Regions from separate parts of the Rhizobium sp. WYCCWR 11152 genome, predicted to be linked through region 2. Evidence: riboswitches for the same ligand, from Rfam matches in the RefSeq annotation. Region 2 holds a riboswitch; each other region holds the start of a gene.
What was found. Region 2 has a riboswitch for cobalamin ahead of cobU (bifunctional adenosylcobinamide kinase/adenosylcobinamide-phosphate guanylyltransferase). Riboswitches for the same ligand answer to the same signal wherever they lie in the genome.
Positions count from the first base shown of each region.

Region 1: it holds a riboswitch for cobalamin, as region 2 does, so the genes downstream of both, fdhA (formaldehyde dehydrogenase, glutathione-independent) here and cobU (bifunctional adenosylcobinamide kinase/adenosylcobinamide-phosphate guanylyltransferase) in region 2, are expected to answer to the same signal.
Region 3: it holds a riboswitch for cobalamin, as region 2 does, so the genes downstream of both, bluB (5,6-dimethylbenzimidazole synthase) here and cobU (bifunctional adenosylcobinamide kinase/adenosylcobinamide-phosphate guanylyltransferase) in region 2, are expected to answer to the same signal.
Region 4: it holds a riboswitch for cobalamin, as region 2 does, so the genes downstream of both, nrdH (glutaredoxin-like protein NrdH) here and cobU (bifunctional adenosylcobinamide kinase/adenosylcobinamide-phosphate guanylyltransferase) in region 2, are expected to answer to the same signal.

Region 1 covers NZ_JABFCP010000012.1:231,900-234,903, forward strand. The annotation lists gene G9X67_RS26535 (LysR substrate-binding domain-containing protein) at 1-309, opposite strand, end outside; gene G9X67_RS35445 (EamA family transporter) at 422-1,327, shown strand; cobalamin riboswitch at 1,490-1,693, shown strand; gene fdhA (formaldehyde dehydrogenase, glutathione-independent) at 1,915-3,004, shown strand, end outside.
Region 2 covers NZ_JABFCP010000008.1:126,662-129,665, reverse strand. The annotation lists gene cobW (cobalamin biosynthesis protein CobW) at 1-558, opposite strand, end outside; gene cobU (bifunctional adenosylcobinamide kinase/adenosylcobinamide-phosphate guanylyltransferase) at 563-1,072, opposite strand; cobalamin riboswitch at 1,449-1,846, opposite strand; gene G9X67_RS10475 (chloride channel protein) at 2,107-3,004, shown strand, end outside.
Region 3 covers NZ_JABFCP010000008.1:286,778-289,781, reverse strand. The annotation lists gene G9X67_RS11270 (PhzF family phenazine biosynthesis protein) at 1-792, opposite strand, end outside; gene bluB (5,6-dimethylbenzimidazole synthase) at 1,023-1,709, opposite strand; cobalamin riboswitch at 1,751-1,939, opposite strand; gene G9X67_RS11260 (MFS transporter) at 2,428-3,004, shown strand, end outside.
Region 4 covers NZ_JABFCP010000028.1:38,359-41,362, reverse strand. The annotation lists gene nrdE (class 1b ribonucleoside-diphosphate reductase subunit alpha) at 1-1,225, opposite strand, end outside; gene nrdI (class Ib ribonucleoside-diphosphate reductase assembly flavoprotein NrdI) at 1,204-1,608, opposite strand; gene nrdH (glutaredoxin-like protein NrdH) at 1,623-1,844, opposite strand; cobalamin riboswitch at 2,124-2,348, opposite strand; gene G9X67_RS34205 (heavy metal translocating P-type ATPase) at 2,513-3,004, opposite strand, start outside.

The DNA.
Region 1 (3,004 bases), on a different contig from region 2:
GTATTCCTCGGGAATTCCGATGCGCACCGGTCCGTCCAGCGGCTTGCTGCGGATCGTCGCGGCGGCCTCGCTCAACAGATCGATGATCCGGCGGGCATAGGGTACGAGTTGCAGGCCCGGGCGCGTGAGCAGCACGCCGCGGGCGCCCCGATCGAACAGGGTTTCGCCGATCGTCTCTTCGAGCCTCTTGATCTGGCTGCTGACGGCCGATTGCGTCCGCCCGATGCGCTGGGCGGCTGCGGAGAAATTCGACGTCTCGGCAACGACCAGGAAAGTTCTGAGCAGGTCGCTCTCAATCGGTTCGTGCATGAGACAGCCATTTAAAAAATCGATGACAGCTATCTCTACTATTCGTTTGTCTGATGTCAATTCTTGACGCACAAATGAGCCGCGTTCGACTTCCTTCTTTGAGAATATCTGCGTGACAATTGAAAATCCGGCCAGACGCCTCGCAGGCAGCGAGCACGAGAAGGGTGTGCTTCTCATCGTTGCCGCGACACTTGCCTGGAGCGCGAGCGGCGTCTATTCGCGACTCCTGACGACCGATGTGTGGACGGCGATCGCCTGGCGATCGTTGTTCGGTGGCCTGTTCCTGCTGATCCCCTGCCTTTTCCTCGAAGGGGGCATTTCACGGCAGCAATGGCGATCCGTCTTCCATCCGTCCGGTCTTGCGATGATCGCATGCCAGACTTTCAGTCAGGTATGCTTCATCGGGGCGCTCTATATGACCACCGTCGCCAATGTGACGATGATCTATGCGACCGCGCCCTTCATCGCGGCCATGCTCGGCTGGGTCATCCTCAGGGAGAGGGTCTCCAGGCGGACGCTGATTGCCGGCGGCATCTCGCTCCTCGGCGTCGCCGTCATCGTCGCCTCGTCGATCGGCGGAGGGACCGGCGTGGGCGATCTGCTGGCGCTCGGCATGACGGCGTCCTTCGCGCTGGTCATCATCATTCCGCGCATCAATCCCGGCGTGCCGAGCCTGCCGCCGACCGTCGTCAGCGCCTTCCTGACGCTGGCCATCTTTGCCCCGTTCGGTTCGGTCGGCTCGCTCGACCTGCACAATTGGATCGTTCTTGCCGCCTTCGGCGCGACCAATTTCTCCCTGGCGCTGGTGCTCTTCCTTGCCGGGGCGAAGCGGATGCCGCCGGCTGAAGCCGCGCTGATCGGCACGATGGAAATCATACTCACGCCGTTCTGGGTCTGGCTGTTGTTTGCCGAGCAACCGCCCGTCGCTACCTTTTTCGGCGGCGCGATCATCCTCGGCGCCGTGCTCTGGCACACGGCCATCGACGTCAGCCGCAGCCGGCGACCGCATCGCGCCTAAAGCCTTTAGGCGGCGATCAATCTTCCCAGACGATCCGGAAAACCGCCGTATTCGCGGGATCAATTATTCCCCCTGCGCAGCGAGCTATGGCGACTTTGCCAACTGTCGTCTTTGAGTTGCACCCATGTCGTTTTCTTGATCGCTGTTTTCCGTCAGGCATGGTTTGTTTGTGGCGTTCAAGGCGCTATCTCGCAAACTGGCGAAATGGACATTGGGAAGCCGGCCTGACCCGCCGACGCTCCCCCCGCAGCGGTAGAAGAACTGAAATCCTCAAGGAAATCGCCGGATAGACATCCGGAAAGATATCGAGATGGATCGGAAGGAGATTCTGGAGCTGGAAACCAGCTCTTGGCAGAGCAAATCGACGGATTGCAGGCAGACGATCACGAGCGGAACGACAGGCGAAAGCCGTGGCGTTCACTCCTCTTCTCCATCCAATCTGTCCGTTTTGAAAATTCGAATATCGCCCGGTGCGGCGGTATCCTCGTGTTGTGGACACCGGACTGCAGAGGAGGCAGGCCGGAGGGAAGGTTGCCATCGACTGCATCGGTTGCAGATCGAGGCATTCAAACAAGTGGGAGGAATCCATGAGCAAAAATAGAGGCGTCGTTTATCTCCGGCCGGGCAAGGTCGAAGTCCGCGACATCGACGATCCGAAGCTGGAAGCGCCCGACGGCCGCCGCATCGAACACGGCGTCATCCTGAAGGTGATCTCGACCAATATCTGCGGCTCCGATCAGCACATGGTCCGCGGCCGAACGACGGCGATGCCGGGCCTGGTCCTCGGTCATGAAATCACCGGCGAGATCATCGAGAAAGGCATCGATGTCGAGATGCTCGAAATCGGCGATATCGTCTCGGTGCCTTTCAATGTCGCCTGCGGCCGTTGCCGCTGCTGCAAGTCTCAGGATACCGGCGTCTGCCTGACGGTAAACCCGGCCCGCGCCGGCGGTGCTTACGGTTATGTCGACATGGGCGGCTGGATCGGCGGACAGGCGCGCTACGTCACCATTCCCTATGCAGATTTCAACCTGCTGAAAATCCCCGATCGGGACAAGGCAATGGCGAAGATCCGGGATCTCACCATGCTCTCCGACATTCTGCCCACCGGCTTCCATGGCGCGGTGCGTGCAGGCGTTGGGGTCGGCTCGACCGTCTATGTCGCTGGCGCCGGCCCGGTCGGCCTTGCCGCTGCGGCTTCGGCTCGCATTCTCGGCGCTGCTGTCGTGATGATCGGTGATTTCAACAAGGACCGCCTGGCGCATGCGGCGAAAGTCGGTTTCGAACCGATCGACCTGTCGAAGAGCGACCGTCTTGGCGACATGATCGCGCAGGTCGTCGGCACCAACGAAGTGGACAGCGCCATCGATGCGGTCGGCTTCGAGGCACGCGGCCACTCGGGCGGGGAGCAGCCGGCGATCGTGCTCAATCAGATGATGGAAATTACCCGTGCCGCGGGTTCGATCGGTATTCCCGGCCTCTACGTTACCGAGGATCCGGGCGCCGTCGACAACGCCGCCAAACACGGCAATCTTTCGCTTCGTTTCGGCCTCGGATGGGCCAAGGCACAGTCCTTCCACACCGGCCAGACTCCGGTGATCAAATATAATCGTCAGCTCATGCAGGCGATCCTCCACGACCGACTGCCAATTGCCGATATCGTCAACGCCAAAGTCA
Region 2 (3,004 bases):
GTCTGTCTTGTTGAGCACGATGAGATCGGCGCAGGTAAGCTGGTCCTCGAACAGCTCCTCGATCGGGCTTTCGTGATCGAGCGACTCGTCCTCGGCGCGGCGCGCATCGACAGCATCATGGTCATCGGCAAAACGCCCTGCGGCAACGGCGGCGCTATCCACCACCGTGATGACGCCGTCGACAGTCACCTGCGTGCGGATATCAGGCCAGTTGAAGGCGGCGACCAGCGGCTGCGGCAGAGCAAGGCCCGAGGTCTCGATGACGATATGGTCGGGACGCTGTTCGCGCTCGAGCAGCTTCGTCATCGTCGGGATGAAGTCATCGGCGACGGTGCAGCAGATGCAGCCATTGGTGAGCTCGATGATGTCATCCTCGGTGCAATTTTCCGCACCGCAGCCCTTAAGCACGTCGCCGTCGACGCCGAGATCGCCGAATTCGTTGATGATCAACGCAATCTTCTTGCCGCCGGCATTGGTGAGCAGATTGCGGATCATCGTCGTTTTGCCGGCGCCGAGGAAGCCGGTGATGACGGTTGCGGGAATCTTCTGCTGGTTCATAGACTTAACCCTTCATTTTCAGCGGCAGGCCTGCCGCGATGAAATAAACTTCGGCGGCCTTCGCCGCGATCGATTGGTGCAGCCGGCCGGCATGATCGCGAAAATCCCGCGCCATGCGATTGTCCGGCACGATGCCGAGACCGACCTCGTTGGAAACGAAAACAAGCCACGCCTTCGCGGCGGGCAGGAAATCGGCAAGGGCTGCAAATTCCGCCGCCATATTCCGCTCCTCCATCATCAGATTGGTGACCCAGAGCGTCAGGCAATCGACCAGCACGATGCCCCCTTCGCCGTCTATGGCGGCGAGTTTACCGACGAGATCGAGCGGCTCTTCATGCGTTGTCCAGGACGGACCCCGATCGGCCTTGTGTTGGGTGATGCGCGCCTGCATCTCCTCGTCCCATGCCCGGCCGGTCGCGACATAGTGACGGTCGAGGCCGGTCGCTGTGACGAGGGATTCGGCGAAACGGGATTTGCCGGAACGTGCGCCGCCGAGGATGAAGGTGGCGGTCATACTCAAAAGCCCCTCAGGGAGAGTGCGTAGCCGTGGCTTGTTCCGAGTGCACCTTTCTCGGCTACTGAGAGTGTGACACCCCCCTCTGTCCTGCCGGACATCTCCCCCACAAGGGGGGAGATTGAATCGCCGAGAGCTTTTCTCCAAACAATTGATGTAACACGACGGTCGTGCGGCTTGCCGACCTCCCTCCTTGTGGGGGAGATGTCCGGCAGGACAGAGGGGGGTACCCAGCATTCGACATAAGCGGCCGAAAACACTCCTCTTGCAGCGCTGCTTGGAGGCGTGGCATGCGCCGCACCAGGCCGCGCCGAATTCAATCGTTCAGCCAAGACAACCTCCGTGCTGGCAACGGGCATATTGCCCAGGTGTGGGCTTCTCGCCCGGCACGCATGGCAGGTCTCCTGGCTCGCGGTTATCGGCCGCGATCGGGGCAGACCGGAAACCGGTCGCCCTGATCGTGCCAGCGGATCATCCTCGCCTTCCCGGCTGCATCAGTGAAAAGGTGGACGATTCGTAGACTTGAGAGGCGTCCGACCCCGGTTGATCACCATGCATATCCAGTGGCTTTTCCGGCATGTCACCCATCCCGCCCGCTTGCATTATTGCAAGCCGCCGGCCGGAAGGGCCTGATGCCGGATGGAAGACCCTGACCGCTCTACAGTCGCGGGGTCGGCTGTGATGAAGGCGCCCGGCTTGGGTCCGCCCCGTCACATTCCCTTTTCATCCGGAAGGGCGCAACACCGATCCGGAACCATCCGTTATGTCAGGATGGTCAGTCGACCATCCGTTATCGGGATGGTTAGGCAAGCGCAGGGATGAAGTCAACCGGCCTTGGCGGCCGCCCGATCGCCAGCCACGCGACGCACTTACCCAAGCACGACTTACTCTACCTTAAATATCGTCATTTATCAGAGGCTTACGTCATAAAAAATTTATTCCATCCGCCGGCTTTTCGCCGCAATTGCGTCGCAAGCGGACTGCGCGACCATCTCCGCCCTTGACCGGGCCTCTCCCCGCCTAGTTGTCTAGCCATGCTTATGAAATTGGATCGGCGCCGTTTCCGCGCGCTGCGTGTTTTCTTCGATCCGGGACGCCTGCGGGCGCTGGCCCGCCGTAGCGAGGTCGGCCTGTCGCTTGCGGGCGCCGTCGTCGGCGTCATCTCCGGTCTCGCCGTCACCGGCATGAGCTACGTCTCCAACGAGCTGCATCAGCTGGTCTTCGGCATCGCCGACAGCGAAAGGTTGAGCTCGTCCGAGATCGAAAACAAGCTGCTGCTGCTCACCGCCCCCGTCATCGGCGGCGCCCTGCTCGGCCTGCTGCTTTTCGTGCTGGCGAAACGGCGCAAGAAACCGATGGTCGACCCGATCGAGGCCAATGCGCTGCATGGCGGTCGCCTGTCCCTGACCGACAGCATCATCGTTGCCGTGCAGAACCTGATCTCCAACGGTTTCGGCGCCTCCGTCGGCCTGGAGGCCGGCTATACCCAGCTTGCCGCCGGACTCGCCTCGAAATTCGGCCTGAAGCTGCAGCTTCGCCGCTCGGACTTGCGCACCCTCGTTGGCTGCGGCGCGGCAGGCGCCATCGCCGCCGCCTTCAACGCGCCGCTGACCGGCGCCTTCTATGCTTTCGAGCTGATCATCGGCACCTATACCATCGTCTCGCTGACGCCTGTCGTCGTCTCCGCCCTCGTCTCCACCCTGATCGCAAGGCTGCTTGCCGGCAGCGATTTCACCATCGATATCGGCAGCTTCGGTTCAGTCGTGCCGGCCGATTATATCCCGGCGCTGCTGCTCGGTGCTTTCTGCGCCGGTGTCGGCATCCTGATCATGCAGGGCGTCGCCTTTGTCGAGGAGCTGGCGCGCAAGAGCTCGATCGCCCCACCCTTCCGCCCGGCGCTCGGCGGCATCATCGTCGGGCTGTTGGCGATGA
Region 3 (3,004 bases), 160 kb from region 2:
AATATCTTCAGATTCGAGCCGGACATGTACCCGCCCTGACCTGCCCAAGACCGTCCCTTGCGCAGCGATGTATGAAGGCGGGGCGAGATTTGCGGAAATGAGCCATTTTGCCAAACCCGCATTTAGGCTACCAGTGACTGGGTCTTCGTAACCAGCGGCGGTGAAGGCGCGGACCTCGAAATCCACGCCATCGACGTCCCCCAAACATGGTGCAATCAGGCCTACCCTTAGTCCGGAAATACTCTGGTAGTTCGGACGGACACGTAGGACATCGTCTCTGCTTTTCAGGAGCAAGGCCATCCAACCGGGACCGTTGTCTACCCAACTCGCATCGACTATCATCTCAGATGACAGACTTAGACCGCTCATAACTCGTTTCATTAGATCGTTATCGATATGTCCAGTCTTGATCAAATCTGGAGCCAGAAATGAGAGGATATCGCCGTCTCTTCTGATCCGGATCAAACCCGCCTCGCATTCCTGGATAACAACTGGCTGCTTTGGCTTTCCGCCCAAGGTCAGCCATGCGTGGCAGCTACCCAAAGTCGGGTGTCCGGCAAAGGGTAGCTCCTGATGCGGCGTGAAAATTCTGACGCGATAATCAGCATCCGGGACCGTCGGCTTTAGGAGGAAGGTCGTCTCGCTTAGATTGGTCCAGTTGGCAAACTTGGCCATCGTTGGTGTATCAAGATCGTCCGCATCCACTACCACCGCAAGTGGATTTCCACCCATTCGCTCCGAGGAAAAAACATCAACCTGTTGAAACGATAGCTCTTTAAGGTTCCTGTTCATAGCATCTCCTACTGTTCGTTCGCTAACAGCGTGCGCCAATGTCTATACACAAGGGGGCTGCAGAATGCCTTTCGGAGTAACGGATGCAGACAAAGATTTCCGCTTCGGGCATACCCGGTCTTCCAAGATATCTCGGCCTCGCACCGCGTCGGCGATACCGACATCGGTTTGCTCACCTTGACCGTCAATGGCGTGACTATGCGATTGAGGCCATGCTCCACCGCACTGCTCTAGGTGTTCAGTCCCCATCCATCATGAAAGACGAGTTCCTCGAGCGGTAGCCGCTGCCGCCAGCCTTTGACGGAGAGTTCCGGCTCGTCATAGAGCCGGTCGACGAAACCGGCACAGAGCCAGGCGACCACTTCGATATGCTCGGGTATGCCGAGAATGGTTTTCAGGTCGCCTTCACGAAAAATGCTGACCCAGCCGATGCCGACCCCTTCCGCCCGTGCCGCAAGCCAGAGATTCTGGATGGCGCAGACGGTCGAGTATGAATCCATCTTCGGATTGTGGGTGCGCCCCAGCACCACGCTGCCGCTGCGGGTAGGATCGCAGGTCACGCATATGCCGAGCGGCGCCTCGACGATGCCTTCGAGCTTGAGCGATCGGTAGGCCTGCCGCCGCTCGCCTTCGAACATCAGCGCCGCCTCCTCGTTGGCCCTCGCAAACGCGTCCTGGATGCGCGTCCGGACAGCGGCACTTTTCACCAGAATGAAATTCCACGGCTGCATGAAGCCGACGGATGGTGCGTGGTGAGCGGCCGTCAGCAGCCGCTGCACAACATCATCAGGCAAGGGATCGGGCAGGAACTGGCTGCGAACGTCGCGCCGCGTCATGATCGCGTGATAGACGGCCTCGCGTTCGGCCAAGGAAAAACCGGACGCCGCCGAAAGGGCATCCTCATCAAAGGGTCGCATCGTCAAATCCCCAACAACGCGACCGCCCCGCTGTCCGCGCGGATCGGTCTATCTTGCCAGGCCGGTCTTCTGACTCGGCGTCATCCGTCTGCCGCAGCCTTCCCGGCAAAAGGCCAGTGGCATGATGAAGCGGCAAGCGTCGGCCTTACAGCGTTGGGCACGTTCCGGTCTTGCACCGGATTCCCGATTCTCCCGCCTTATCGGCGGGCACCTGACGACGCATCTATTTCAGGAAAGCGCGGCGGCGGCAAGCTGGGCCCGATGTCGCAGTCAAGCCGGAGGCCGCGCGGTGCCGCCTGTCCCTCTCTTCCGCCGGCAAAAGGGAGCGCTGCGGTGCCACGAATCTCTTCTCCCCAGCGGGGAAAAGGTGCCGGCAGGCGGTTGAGGGGGTGAGCGGCAAAGCCGCGAATGCGCTGAGCGTAAGCGAAGGGCAATGATGAAGGGCAGCCGTGCAGCCCCCTCATCCGACCCTTCGGGCCACCTTCTCCCCGCTGGGGAGAAGAGAGCGCAAGCCGCAGCCTCAGTTCCTACATCAAACCCTTGGGAGGACAAAAGGAAACAAGACGTACGATCCCGTTTCGTCATCCACCCGCGTCGGTTTGAAGCGGCTAGGCAAGCCCCTTCACCGACAGTTTCTATGGCCTTATCACCACCGAAAGCGTATGGACTGTGACAGTCCATCGCAGCATCTCGGTTGCCCGTGCCCCGCCTCACACCCATGATCCTTGCGGTCGCCCTGTTCATGGAACAGATGGATTCGACCGTGATCGCCACCAGCCTGCCGGCAATCGCCGCCGATATCGGCACCTCGCCGATCGCGCTGAAGCTCGCCGTCACCAGCTATCTCGTGGCGCTGGCGATCTTCATCCCGATCAGCGGCTGGATGTCCGATCGGTTCGGTGCGCGCAACATCTTCCGCATGGCGATCTTTGTTTTCATGATCGGCTCGATCGCCTGCGCCTTTTCCAACTCGATCACGGCCTTCGTCGTCTCGCGCCTGATCCAGGGCGCCGGCGGCTCGATGATGACGCCGGTCAGCCGCCTGCTGCTGGTCCGGGGAACGCCGCGCCACGAACTCGTCGATGCCATGGCCTGGCTTACCATTCCCGCTTTGATTGGCCCGATCATGGGGCCGCCGATCGGCGGTTTCCTCACCACCTATCTCACCTGGCATTGGATCTTCTGGATCAACGTCCCGATCGGCGTGCTCGGCATCATCCTCGTCACGCGTTTCCTGCCGACCGTCGAGCCACGCAGTCCGCGGCCGATGGACTTCCCCGGATTCTTCCTTTGCG
Region 4 (3,004 bases), on a different contig from region 2:
AGCAGAGATTGCTCATCGAAATACGCCCGGCGATCGGGTTCGCCCGGTTCACCGTGTCCTCGAACATGATGTAGGGGTAGCCGCTCTCGAACTGGATTTCGGCAAGCACCTGAAAGAATTCGCGCGCCTTGATCTTCTTCTTGGAGATGCGGGCATCATCAGCCATCTCGCGGTACTTTTCCGTCACCGAAATCTCGGTGAAGGGTACGCCATAGACGCGCTCCACGTCATAGGGCGAGAAAAGATACATATCCTCGTTGTTCTTGGCTAGCTCGAAGGTGATATCGGGCACGACGACGCCGAGCGACAGCGTCTTGATGCGGATCTTCTCGTCGGCATTTTCGCGCTTGGTGTCGAGGAAGCGCATGATGTCGGGGTGGTGGGCGTTGAGATAGACCGCACCTGCCCCCTGCCGCGCGCCGAGCTGGTTGGCGTAGGAGAAGCTATCTTCGAGCAGCTTCATGACAGGGATGATGCCTGAGGACTGGTTCTCGATATGCTTGATCGGCGCGCCTGCCTCGCGGATATTCGTCAGCGACAGCGCCACGCCGCCGCCGCGCTTCGACAATTGCAGCGCCGAATTGATCGACCGACCGATCGATTCCATATTGTCCTCGACGCGCAGCAGGAAGCAGGAAACCAGTTCGCCGCGCTGCTTCTTGCCGGCGTTGAGGAAGGTCGGCGTTGCCGGCTGGAAGCGGCCGGAAATGATCTCGTCGACCATGTCGCGGGCAAGGGCCTCGTCGCCGCGCGCCAAGGCCAGAGCCACCATGCAGATGCGGTCCTCATAGCGCTCGAGATAGCGCTTTCCGTCGAAGGTCTTCAGCGTATAGCTGGTGTAATATTTGAAGGCGCCGAGGAAGGTTGGGAAACGAAATTTCTTGGCATAGGCTTGGTCGAACAGATCCCGCACGAAATTGAAGGAATACTGGTCGAGAACCTCCTGCTCGTAATAACCCTCGGTCACGAGGTAATCGAGCTTTTCCCTCAGATTGTGGAAGAACACCGTGTTCTGGTTTACATGCTGCAGGAAATATTGCTTGGCAGCCATTCGATCCTTGTCGAGCTGGATCCGCCCCTCATCGTCATAGAGGTTCAGCATCGCGTTCAGCGCGTGATAGTCGAGGGTTTCGGCTGCCTTCGACGGCCTCTCCCCGGCGGGCTGAGCAATAGTGTGATGCGGTTTTGCGCCCGCATCCCGCGTCAGGTTTGTTCCCGTGTCCAAAATCGTTCCATTCCGTGTTTGACCTTGGCGACGTCGTCTTCGGTGCCCATGAGCTCGAACCGGTAAAGGTACGGCACCTGGCATTTCTGCGAGACCACGTTGCCGGCGAGCCCGTATGTCTCGCCGAAATTGCTATTGCCCGCGGCGATTACGCCGCGGATGTGTCCGCGGTTTTCCGCATCGTTGAGGAAACGGATCACCTGCTTGGGAACGGCGCCCTTGCCGCCGTCGCCGCTATAGGTCGGCACGATCAGCACGAAGGGTTCGCGGATATGGAATGCGTCTGCGCCACCTGGCGGAATGCGCGCCGCGCGCAGTCCGAGCTTGACGACGAACCGATGGGTGTTCTCGGATCGGCTGGAATAATAGACGATCAGGCCCATCGCTTGTCCTCACGTCAAGAGAGCGCGCTGATCATGTCGGGACGGAAGCCCGCCCAATGCTGCTCGCCGGCGATGACGACGGGCGCCTGCATGTAGCCGAGGCTGCGGACGCGATCGAGCGCTTCGGCATCCTGCGAGATATCGACGATGTCATAATCGACACCCAACCGGTCGAGGGCGCGGTAGGTGGCAGTGCACTGGACGCAGGCAGGCTTGCTGTAGACGGTAATGGTCATGATATTCCTCGTGACGACGCGATTGGGCGCAGGACATCGATCGGAAATCTGTCGATATCCGTCGAAAAGTTCTCTGATGATTTGAGCTGTGCGGCTGTTTAGCCGCTGGGCGTACTCCGCCCTCTACCTTGAGCGGGTGGCGGCCTGAACTGAGATACTGACATGACTTCACCCCGAAGTGGCTCAATGCGAAGGTTTCGGGGGCGGAGGTTCGGGCCTGCGAAACGCGATGCGGAGATTCCCCGCAGGCATGCAACGCGACCTTCCGGACACCCCGCCCGTGGACGTTTCGTTCGAGGCAGGTCTCCTGGCTCACGGGTCAAAGCGCCTGCCCAGCCTTCCCGGAGCATCATGCTCCAGTGACCTGAAATCGGACAGTTGCTCGCCGCTTACAGTTGCGGGGGCAGCTCCGGCATTGCCGCACCATGATGGCGAAGCGCACCGAATTCCCGTCTTAGCCGCCGATCCTCACGAATCGACGGAACCTCGAACACTAGATATGGTACCCGAATCGCCGATGACGTCAACAAGTTGTTGCGGCGGCGCAGCAATGGCGACAACGAATCGCCGCGCCTGTGTATGATGTGGATAATGAAGCGTTAACGGAAAAGCGCTGTGGAGAACCCATCATAAAAAGAGCCGGCAGAAGCCGGCTCCCCAAACGACATTCATATTTTTATCCGAAGCAACCGCAGTGCGTTGATCGTCACCAGTACGGTGGCGCCGGTATCGGCGAGGATCGCTGGCCAGAGCCCGGTAATGCCGGCGATCGTCGTCACCAGAAACACCGCCTTCAGCCCGAGTGCGATGGTGATGTTCTGCAGGATGTTGCGCATCGTGCGTTTGGAAAGTTCGATCATTCGCGCCACGTCGCCGACGCGTCCGTGCAGCACGGCGGCATCCGCCGTCTCCAGTGCCACATCGGTGCCGCCACCCATGGCGATGCCGATATCGGCAGCGGCCAGCGCCGGAGCATCGTTGATGCCGTCGCCGACCTTGGCGACGATGAAACCCTGGCGCTTCAATTCGCCGACGACCCGCTGCTTGTCCTCCGGCATCATCTCGCCGCGCCAGTCGATGCCGAGCATGCCGGCAACGGCTGCTGCCGTCCGCTTGTTGTCGCCCGTCAACATCATCGCCTTGACGCCTGCTGATTTGAG